DNA from 2 places in the Paucibacter sp. KCTC 42545 genome. Region 2 is predicted to be linked to the other one. Evidence: predicted binding sites of a transcription regulator. Region 2 holds the regulator's gene; the other holds the start of a gene.

Region 1 (5,404 bases), 2.5 Mb from region 2:
GAAGCGGCGAGGAAGGCGTCGCTGTCGGCGCCGTCTTGGTCCAGCATGCTGCCGCCATTGCCGCCTTCGCCACGCGAGGCCAAGCGGCGCGCGATGGCCAGGGCCTTGATGTGTTCCTGGGTGGCCGACAGCACGGCTTGCGCCAGCTTGCCCAGCAACTGATGCAGCTCGGCGCTCCAGCCCTGGCGGTGGTCCTCGGCGATCAGGCTGATCAGAAAAGCGGCCTCTTCCAGCGCATCGGCAATATCGTCCGACAGCTCCAGCAAGCGGGCGATGGGCTGCCAGCGGCGCTGGCGCTGCGCCTGGTCGCGGGCGCGCATGACCAGATGATCGGCCTGGCGCTCCCACACCTTGGCGCGTTCGGCCAGACCGCGTGCGGCATGGCTGGCCGCTTTGTGATCGCCCTTGTGCCCCCCGGTGACATCGTGAGCCAGGCCATCGCTAACCGCCTGGGCCAGCGCATGGCAGTAGGCGGCATGTTCTTCGATCAGGTCGAACTCGCTGCTACGCTGGCGCATGCGTCGGGCCAGCAACATGCGGGTTTCGTCGGCCACCAGGGCGGCGGGTTGGCCGGCCAGCAGCGCCTTGCTGGCCTGGCCCAACACCTCCAGCATGAAGGCTTGCGCATCGGCTTGGCCGAGCACGCTGTCCAGCCGGTCACCGATGCGGAAGGCGCCCTCACCAGCAGCCTGCATGGCCGCAAAAATGATCTGTTCGCCACCCGCCTTGAGCCAGGCCATATGACCAAGATCCTGCGCTGCGGCAGCGCGCAGCACCTCAATGGCGCCCTGCTTGCCGACAAAAGGCAGCAGGCGTTTGCGGGCGCGGTTCCAGTCGATCAGAAAAACGATGCGCGAGCCTATGCCTTCAAGCGCGGCGGCCAAGGCCGCCTCGTCCGCACAGTCAAAACGCGCGCTGCCGAAGGTGTAGGCCTGGCCATCGTTGAGCCCGGCGGCAACCTTGGACTGCGTGTCGGCCCACTGGGCGCCGAAGGGATTGAGCAGTTCCTGAAAAAACTCGAAGCGCGGGCGATGCAGGTCGGAGTAATTCAGCGTGATGCTCAGTCCCTCCACCTGCAGCACCAGCACATGGGCGTCGTTGGTGCCGATATCGTTTTGCAGCAGCAGGCGCTCGCCGTCCCGGGTGGCGGCGGTGTCCAGGCCGGGGTGGTCGAACTTCAGCCGCGCGGTGCGATTGAGGCCGCGCATAAAGGCTTGCACCCGGGCGTGATCCCCTTCCTGCAATTGCCAAACATGGGCGCCATCAATGGTTTCGCTGGACAAGGTGCTGGCGAGTTGATTGAGCTGCTTGTGCAGGTCCATCACCAGCAGATGCAGGCTGTCGGATTCGACAGCATCTCCGACTTTGACGCCGCCGTGCGCGTGCTTGCCCTCCGCTTTGGCGTGGCCCTTTTCGGCACGCTTGCCGCTGGTCAGCAAGCGCAGTTGCTCGGCGCTGAGCGCTTCGGCGCCGCTGTGCTGCTCACCAAACGCGTCCAGCCATTGCAGCCAATGGGCCAGGCGCTCGCGGGTCGCATCAACGGCGGCGGCGCTGTCCAGCAAGGGGCGCGCCATCACGCTCAAGTCCTCGGCCAGGCGAGCGGCCATGCGCGGCAGGTCTGGCACCAACAAGGCGCCGTCCACCTGCGAGGCCGCGCCCGGCAGTTCGCGCAGCCAGCGGCCCTCGATACCGGCCGCGGCCACCTCGCGGCCGAGGTCCAGCGCTTCGGCCTCGGGGTGGGCTGCATGCGCTGCGGCAGCCTGCAGCACGCTCAGGTAGAGCTTCAAGCGATCATTGGCGGCAAGGGCGGCCTTGATCCACGCCGGCAGCAAAAGGCTGCTCTTCCCCATCGCGGCGACTGCGTCTGACTTCTGCATGCGAACCCCGTTGTGAACTGGTACGCGTCGCAGTCTAGGCAGGGCAAATGACTGTTTTGCGGCAATCGGGGCTGGCAGTACCTTCTTTTGAGCTAGATCAAGTCAGCGCGGCGATGCGGGGCGATTTGCGGCGAATTAGACGCACAAACCAGCACACAGGCTGACGATCGTGCGAAAAGCCGTGCCGCTCAAATCAAGGATTAGAGCCCCGCCATCGCCACGTACTTGGTCACCACATAGTCCTCGATGCCCTGGTGCGCGCCCTCGCGGCCCAGGCCGCTTTGCTTGACGCCGCCAAAGGGGGCCACCTCGTTGGAGATCAGGCCGGTGTTGACGCCCACCATGCCGTACTCCAGCTCCTCGGCCACCCGCCAGACGCGGCCGATGTCGCGGCTGTAGAAATAGCTCGCCAGGCCGAACTCGGTGTCATTGGCCAGGGCGATCACCTCGGCGTCGCTGCTGAACTTGAATAGCGGCGCCAGTGGGCCGAAGGTTTCTTCACGTGCCACCGCCATATCGGCCCGCACATCGGCCAGCACGGTTGGTGCAAAGAAGCTGCCGCCCAGGGCATGGCGCTGGCCACCCAACAGCACGCGTGCGCCCTTGGCCACGGCGTCGGCGATGTGGGCTTCCACCTTGGCCACGGCAGCGGCGTCGATCAGCGGGCCTTGTTGCACGCCGTCGTCCAGGCCATTGCCGACCTTGAGGCGGGCCACGGCGGCGCAGAGCTTGTCGGCAAAGGCCTCGTAAACCTGCTCATGCACATAGATGCGGTTGGCGCAGACGCAGGTTTGGCCGGCATTGCGGAACTTGGAAATCATCGCGCCTTCGACGGCGGCGTCCAGGTCGGCGTCTTCAAACACGATGAAGGGTGCGTTGCCGCCCAGCTCCAGCGAGAGCTTCTTGATGGTGGGCGCCGACTGCGCGTACAGCCGGCGGCCCACCTCGGTGGAGCCGGTGAAGCTGAGCTTGCGCACCACCGGGTTGCGCGTTAGCTCACCGCCGATGGCGCGCGCGTCGCCGGTGATGACCTGCAGCACGCCACCGGGCACGCCAGCCTCTTCCGCCAAGGCCGCCAGGGCCAGGGCCGAGAAAGGCGTGCCTTCAGCCGGCTTGACGATGATGGGGCAGCCGGCAGCCAGCGCCGGCGCGACCTTGCGGGTGATCATGGCCAGCGGGAAGTTCCAGGGTGTGATGGCTGCGCAAACGCCGATGGGCTCGCGCAGCACCAGCAGGCGGCGGTCGCTCAAGGGGCTGGGAATGGTCTCGCCGTAAATGCGTTTGCCTTCCTCGGCAAACCACTCGATGAAAGAAGCGGCGTAGGCCACCTCGCCGCGCGCCTCGGCCAGGGGCTTGCCCTGCTCGCGCGTCATCAACTGGGCCAGGGCCTCGCTGTGCGTCAACATCAGCTCAAACCAGCGGCGCAGCACGGCCGCGCGCTCCTTGGCGCTGCGGCGCCGCCAAGGGCCCCAGGCTTGATCGGCGGCGGCGATGGCGCGCTGCGTTTCCGCCTCGCCCATCAGCGGCACATGGCCCAGGCGCTCGCCGGTGGCGGGGTTGTGGACGTCAAAGTGGCGGCCGTCATCGGCGCCGACCCAGCGGCCAGCCAGATATGCCTGCTCACGCAGCAAAGAAGTCGTGGTGTCCATCATCTCAACCTTGTTGCTGGGCTTGTAACTGGGCTTGGTGCAGGGCGCGGCCGAGGATGGTGAGCGCTTCGTCAAAGACCGCATCCGGCGTGGTCAGCGGGTGCAGGAAGCGGATCACATTGCCGTAGCTGCCGCAGGTCAGCAGGATCAGGCCTTGCTCCAGCGCGAGCGTCTGTACGCGCTTAGTGAAGTCGGCATCGGGCGCGCCGGTGCTGGGGTCGCAGAATTCGGCCGCCAGCATGCTGCCGACGCCGCGCACCTCGGCGATCTGCGGCACCGTGGCGCGCAAATCATTGAGGCGGTGGCGCAGGCGCCCGCCCAGGGCTTCGGCGCGCTCGCACAGGCCTTCGTCCGCAATCACGTCCAGCACCGCATGCGCGGCCGCCACGGCCAGCGGGTTGCCGGCATAAGTGCCGCCCAGGCCGCCCGGTGCGGGTGCGTCCATCAACTCGGCACGGCCACACACGCCGGACAAAGGCATGCCGCCGGCCAGGCTCTTGGCGAAGGTGATCAGGTCCAGCGGCACATTGTGGTGTTGCGACGCGAACAGTCGGCCGGTGCGCGCAAAGCCGGTCTGGATTTCATCGGCAATCAGCACAATGCCGTGTTCATCGGCAATGCGGCGCAGGCCGGCGACGAAGGCCTCGGGCGCGGGGTAGAAGCCACCCTCGCCTTGCACCGGTTCAAAAATGAAGGCCGCCACACGCTTGGGGTCGATGGCGGACTTGAACAGACGCTGCACACCGGCTAACGCATCATCCACGCTGATGCCATGCAACTCGCTGGGGAATGGGGCGTGAAAGACTTCGCCCGGGAAGGGGCCGAAGCCGGCCTTGTAGGGCTGAACCTTGCCGGTCAGCGCCATGCCCATCATGGTGCGGCCATGGAAGGCGCCGTCAAAAGCGATCACACCGCTGCGGCCGGTGGCGGCGCGGGCGATCTTGATGGCGTTTTCCACCGCCTCGACGCCGGTGGTGAAGAAGGCCGTCTTCTTGGCCCAGTGACCCGGCGTGGCGGCGCTGATGCGTTCGGCCAGCCTGACGTAGCTGGCATAGGGCACGACCTGGTAGGCCGTGTGGTGAAAGGCCTCCAGCTGCGCCGCAATGGCGGCCTGCACGCGCGGGTGACGGTGGCCGGTGTTGAGCACGGCGATGCCGCTGGCGAAGTCGATGTAGCGCTTGCCCTCCACATCCCAGAGTTCGGCATTCAACGCTCGCGCGGCGAAGAAGTTCTCCAGCACGGCCACGCCGCGTGGGGTGGCGGCCAGGCGGCGCGCGTGCCAGTCGCTATTGAGGCCGTGGGTGTCGAGCTGGGGCATGGGTTCTCCTGTGTGGGTTGGCGGGTCGCTTTTGACCATGCTTGCCAATGTGCGCCAAAGTGGATCTTTTCAAAAGATCCAGTTTGCGATTTCTAATAGAACCACTTTTCAATAAATGAGGCGCCGCCGTGATTCCGATTGACCTGGCCGATTGGCTGCAGCAACACCTGCGAGAAGGCCAGGCCGTCAACCGCCAGCTGCATGAATTGCTGCTGCAAGCGGTGCTGCAAGGCCGGCTGGCTGCCGGCAGCAAGCTGCCGAGTTCACGCTGGCTAGCGCAGCAGCTGGGTGTCTCACGCAACACGGTGATCGACGCTTACGACAATCTGCGCGCCCAGGGCTGCCTGGACACCCGCCAGGGCAGCGGCAGCTATGTGGCCGAGGTGGAACGCGAGGCGCCGCAGCTGCCGCCGAAGCTGGGCCGGCCCAAGGAGGCGCCGCCGCTCTCACGCCGCGGCCGCCTCTTGCTGGAGCAGGCCGGCGTGTCGGCGCGGCAATGGGGTGCTTTCATGCCCGGCGTGCCGGACGTGACCGAGTTCCCGGTGCGCACCTGGCTGCGC
Region 2 (5,404 bases):
TGGCCCATGGGAATGGTTCTGGGTGCTGTTTTACGGTTTTGCCACCTACGGCAACGCAGGCTATATGCGCGAGCAGGTCTGCAAATACATGTGTCCTTATGCGCGCTTTCAAAGCGCCATGTTCGACAAAGACACCCTGATCATCAGCTACGACCAAGAGCGTGGCGAGCCGCGCGGTTCGCGTGGCAAGAAGGTCGATGCCAAGGCCGCCGGCCTGGGTTCGTGCATCGACTGCACCTTGTGTGTACAGGTCTGCCCCACCGGCATTGATATCCGCAAGGGCCTGCAATACGAGTGCATTGGCTGCGCCGCCTGCGTGGACGTCTGCGATCAGGTGATGGACAAGATGAACTACCCGCGCGGGCTGGTTCGTTACGACACCCAGAACGGCCTGGCCCAGCATCTCAGCCCGGCGCAGAAGCTGCGCCGCATGTTCCGCCCTCGCGTCATCATTTACAGCGTGGTGCTGGTGACCTTGAGTACGGCTTTGTTGGCCAGCCTCTTGTTCTTGCGCAGCCCCGTCAAACTGGATGTGGTGCGTGACCGCGGCGTGCTGTCCCGCCTGGTGGAAGACGGCTATATCGAGAACCTCTATCGCCTGCAGATCATGAATGCGACCGAGGGCGCGCAGCAGTTCAGCGTCAGCGTCAAGGGCATGGAAGGCATCGCCTTGGGTAAGCCAGTGAGCTTGGTCTTGGCGCCGGCCGAAGCGCGTTGGGTGTCGGTGGCGGTGCGTATTCCGCCGGAGTCGGCGGCGCAGGCCGGTGTCGGCGCGCATGCCATCTCGTTTGCCTTGATGGGACAGGCGGTTGACAAAGCAGGTGTGGCCAGCGGCAAGATCGAGATCAAGGAAAAATCGACCTTTGTCGTGCCGCGCTAAGCGCGAACGAATTTTTGAATAAGAAGTCCTTGCAAAGCAGGAGTTGACGCAATGAGTCAAGAAAACAAGAGCAAGACCGAGTCTTCTAGCCCCTGGTGGCGTGAGAAGTTCATGTGGCTGGTGTGGGGTGGACCGGGTCTGGTGGTGCTTGCCAGCTTTGTGACCCTGTACCTGGCCCTGCATTTCCCCGAGACGGTGCTGGACGAGTCCAAGGTGCAGACCACGTATGTGGGCAAGGCTTCCAAGGAAGCCGCTCCGGCCTCCTTGGCACCGGCCATGAAGGGCCGCAATCACGCTGCCACTGGTACGCAATAAGATGAATACCGAGCCCCGCAATCGTGTTGAGTCGGATGACGCCACCTTTGCGGTGGATCTGCCGCCACCTACGTCCAGGTTGGCACGCTGGGCGATGGCCATTGCCTGGCCGGCCTTTGTGATGGCAGGGGTGACCGAGGGTTTGGTGTTTTCGGTGGTTGACCCCAGCGATCTGACCTGGTTCGGCGGCGAGCGTATGGAACTCTCCCGCCAGGCCGTTTACACGCTCAGCTTTCTGATTTTTTGGAGCGTCATCAGCTTGGCATCCAGCATCAGCCTGATGCTGGCCACCTTGCCGGAGACGCCTGATGCACCTCAAGCCATTCACCCGCGGCGATGGCCGCAGTAGGTCGAAGTAGGCCGCTCGCTCGGGCGGCGCTCAATGCTGAATGCCTGAATGAAAGAAAGAAGGGCTGAGTACCACTCAGCCCTTCTTTTATTGTGCCGCTGGCGCGGCTCAGCAGCCGCTAAGCCTAGGGCTTAGCAGGCGCCGTTGTTCACCAGCTTTTGCAGGCCCGCTTGGTCAAGGATGCGCAAGTGGCGTTGCTTCACTTCCAGCAGGCCCTCTTCCTGGAATTTTGAGAAGGTGCGGCTGACCGTCTCCAACTTCAGGCCCAAATAGCTGCCGATTTCTTCGCGCGTCATGCGCAGCACCAAGGCAGCGGCGGAGAAGCCGCGCGCCTGCAGGCGCTGGGTCAGGTTTAGCAAGAAGGCTGCCAGGCGTTCCTCCGCCCGCATGCTGCCCAGCAAGAGCATCACGCCGTGGTCGCGCACGATTTCCCGGCTCATGATCTTGTGGAACTGGCGCTGCAAATCGGTGAACTCGCGCGACAGCTCTTCCAGTTGCTCAAAGGGAATTACGCAGACCTGGGAATCTTCGAGCGCCACGGCGTCGCAGCTGTGGCGGTCGGTGCTGATGCCGTCCAGGCCCAGCAATTCGCCCGCCATTTGAAAGCCAGTGACTTGGTCGCGGCCATCTTCCGACGAGACACAGGTTTTGAAAAAGCCGGTGCGCACCGCGTAAAGCGACTGGAACGGATCGCCGCTACGGAACAAGGTGTCGCCGCGCGACACTTGGCGGCGGGTGGCAACCAGCTCGTCCAGCTGCTCGAGGTCACCCGACGACAAGCCCACGGGTAGGCAAAGCTCGCGCAAATTGCAGCTGGAGCAGGCGACCTTGAGCGGTTCAATCTTGATAGGTACGGTGACGTTCATAGAGTGCATTATGGATGACGCATATCGCAGTGGGCAGGCGCCGTTGTCGGCATCTGTTCGGGGCAAGGCGGCGATTCGAACGTCTGATCGCCGCTTATCGGCTTCGCCAAACATGATTTAGCTCAAGCCCAATGCGCAATACATGCGATTGTTAGGGCAAAGAATGAGGCCAAACTTGATCTCGGTCAATCGCTTGTGTGGCGGGCTTGGCAATATGCGAGCCATGGTTTCTATCACCCAGCCCCAAGCCCTGTCAGGCAAAGACTCCGCCGTGAGCATCATCAACGAAGACCTGTTGCGTCGTTTCGATGTGTCCGGGCCACGCTACACCTCGTACCCGACCGCGGATCGCTTTGTTGAGGCCTTCACCGCCGAGAACTACGCGCAGGCTTTGGTGCAAAGGGCCACCGGCTCGCAGATTGGCGGCGCTGCGCCCTTGTCGATCTATGTGCACATCCCCTTCTGTGAATCGGTGTGCTACTACTGCGCCTGCAACAAGGTCATTACCAAGCATCACGACAAAGCCGCGGAGTACTTGCAAGCTTTGATCACCGAGATGGACTTGACGCTGGTCCATCTGGGTCGCGGCGCCGGGGTGTCTCAGCTGCATCTGGGTGGCGGTTCGCCGACCTTCTTCAGCGATGAAGAGTTGACGGGCTTGGTGCAGGCCTTGCGTGAGCGCTTCCGCATCGTTGCCGGAGCCGAGATGGCCATCGAGGTGGATCCGCGCACGGTCAATGTGGACCGCCTCAAGCATCTGCGCAGCCTGGGCTTCAACCGCCTGAGTTTCGGCGTGCAGGATTTTGATCCGCATGTTCAAAAGGCGGTGCATCGCCAGCAGAGCTTTGCTAGCGTCGAGGCCTTGATGACGGCGGCGCGCGAGCTGGGTTTTGAGTCCACCAATGTGGATCTGATCTACGGTCTGCCGCTGCAAACCCCCGAGTCCTTTGCTCGCACCATCGAGCAAGTGGGTGCCTTGAAGCCGGATCGCATCGCGCTTTACGGCTACGCTCATTTGCCGCAGCGCTTCAAACCGCAACGCCGTATCGACGAAGCCCAACTGCCGCCGGGTGCCGCCAAGGTGGCGATGTTGCACGGCGCGATTGAAGGCTTCATGACGCATGGCTATAGCTATATCGGCATGGACCATTTCGCCTTGGCCAATGACTCCTTGGCCGTAGCCAAGCGCCAGGGCCGCCTGCATCGCAATTTCCAGGGCTACAGCACCCAGCCGGACTGTGACCTGATTGCTTTGGGTGTGTCGGCGATCGGCCGCGTTGGCGCCAACTACAGCCAGAACGTCAAGACGCTGGAGGCCTATTACGACACCTTGCGTCAAGGCCAGCTGCCCATCGAGCGTGGCTTGGCCCTGACCCGCGACGACATCGTTCGCCGCGCCGTCATCATGGCTTTGATGTGCCAGGGGCGGCTGGAGTTTGAGTCCATCGCCTTGGCGCACCTCGTGGATGTGGCCGAGTATTTCAAGCCCGAGCTGGAGCGCATGCGTGAGCTGGCGGAGCAGGGCTTGGTGACGGTGGACGCCGACGCCATTCAAGTGACGCCGCTGGGTTGGTTCTTTGTGCGCGCTGTGGCCATGGTGTTTGATCGTTACCTGCAAGCCGATCGCAGCCGCGCGAAGTTCTCTAAAATCATCTGATGCTTGATGTCGCCCTTGCCGGCTCGGCCCTGTTGATGGGCTTGGCCGGCGTTCCCCATTGTCTGGCCATGTGTGGCGCGACCTGCGCTGCGGCCGGGGGGCGTGCACCCGTGAGCTTTCAGCTCGGGCGCTTGGTGGGGTACGCGGCCGCGGGAGCGGTGGCGGCGGCCAGCGTGCAATTGCTGGCCCAGATGGGCCAGGCTTCGGCGCTGCTGCGCCCGCTGTGGGTGATGCTGCATGTGGCGGCCTTGATGCTGGGCTTGGCCTTGCTCTGGCGCGGTCAGCCGCCGGCATGGCTGGCGCGTCTGGGGCAGGATGTTGGGCATCAGCTTGAAGTGCCGCTTGATGGCTTGCGCCAAGGGCGTGTGGCCTTCGCCGGCCCGGCGCAAATGAAAGTTCGGGCCCGCGCAGGTCTGGCTGGTTTGGCTTGGGTGGCCTGGCCTTGCGGCTTGCTGCAATCGGCTTTGCTGCTGGCGGCGCTGGCTTCTGGGCCGGTGCAGGGCGGGGCGATCATGGCCTGCTTTGCCATCAGCTCCGGGGCCGGATTGGCGCTGGGGCCTTGGTTGCTGAGCCGTTTGCGTACGGCTCAAGATGGTGGCGCGGGTGCGCTGCGCCTGTCGGTGCGCTTGGGCGGGCTGGGGCTGGTGGCTGCTTCGGGCTGGGCCTTGGGGCATGGCCTGTGGGCGCAGGTGGCGGCTTTTTGTAGCTCGGTGGTTTGACGCCATGCTGACGCCCGCATAACTCTTATAGAAGACTGGGCAGCACAGCGTGGCGCGACTGACTTAGAATTCACCCTCTAATCGATCTACCCCCTTGGGCCTGCACATGGGCCGATCTGGATACCAAATGACCGCTTCGAAATCGACCATCATCTACACCTTGACCGACGAAGCGCCACTGCTGGCGACGGCGTCGTTCTTGCCCATCGTCCGCGCGTTCACCGCGCCTGCGGGCGTTCATATTGAAACCAGCGACATCTCGGTCGCTGGCCGCATCCTGGCGCAATTCCCGGAACTGTTGAGCGAAGACCAACGCGAGCCCGATCAGTTGGCCGCACTGGGCAAGCTGACCCTGAAGGCTGAAGCCAACATCATCAAGCTGCCCAATATCAGCGCCTCGGTGTCGCAGCTGAAGTCGGCGATCAAGGAGTTGCAAGGCAAGGGCTACCCAATTCCCGACTATCCGGAAAGCCCCAAGACCGACGAAGAAAAAGACATCCGCGCGCGCTACGGCAAGTGCATCGGCAGCGCGGTGAACCCGGTGCTGCGTGAAGGTAACTCGGACCGCCGCGCGCCCAAGGCCGTCAAGGAATACGCACGCAAGAACCCACACAGCAT

Evidence for each region. Region 2 encodes FNR, which switches genes on or off when oxygen is low (the NO sensors DNR and NnrR bind a similar motif). Its sites were predicted from a motif close to TTGATNNNNATCAA; they were not measured.
Region 1: the regulator FNR is predicted to act here: its motif matches at 1,965-1,978, upstream of AT984_RS00690 (phosphate transport regulator).

Annotation. Positions count from the first base shown of each region.
Region 1 is NZ_CP013692.1:145,552-150,955, reverse strand. It holds gene AT984_RS00690 (phosphate transport regulator) at 1-1,850, opposite strand, end outside; gene AT984_RS00685 (NAD-dependent succinate-semialdehyde dehydrogenase) at 2,078-3,526, opposite strand; gene gabT (4-aminobutyrate--2-oxoglutarate transaminase) at 3,531-4,844, opposite strand; gene pdxR (MocR-like pyridoxine biosynthesis transcription factor PdxR) at 4,973-5,404, shown strand, end outside.
Region 2 is NZ_CP013692.1:2,613,662-2,619,065, reverse strand. It holds gene ccoG (cytochrome c oxidase accessory protein CcoG) at 1-880, shown strand, start outside; gene AT984_RS11365 (hypothetical protein) at 932-1,195, shown strand; gene AT984_RS11360 (hypothetical protein) at 1,197-1,544, shown strand; gene fnr (fumarate/nitrate reduction transcriptional regulator Fnr) at 1,676-2,410, opposite strand; gene hemN (oxygen-independent coproporphyrinogen III oxidase) at 2,634-4,067, shown strand; gene AT984_RS11345 (urease accessory protein UreH domain-containing protein) at 4,067-4,786, shown strand; gene AT984_RS11340 (NADP-dependent isocitrate dehydrogenase) at 4,914-5,404, shown strand, end outside.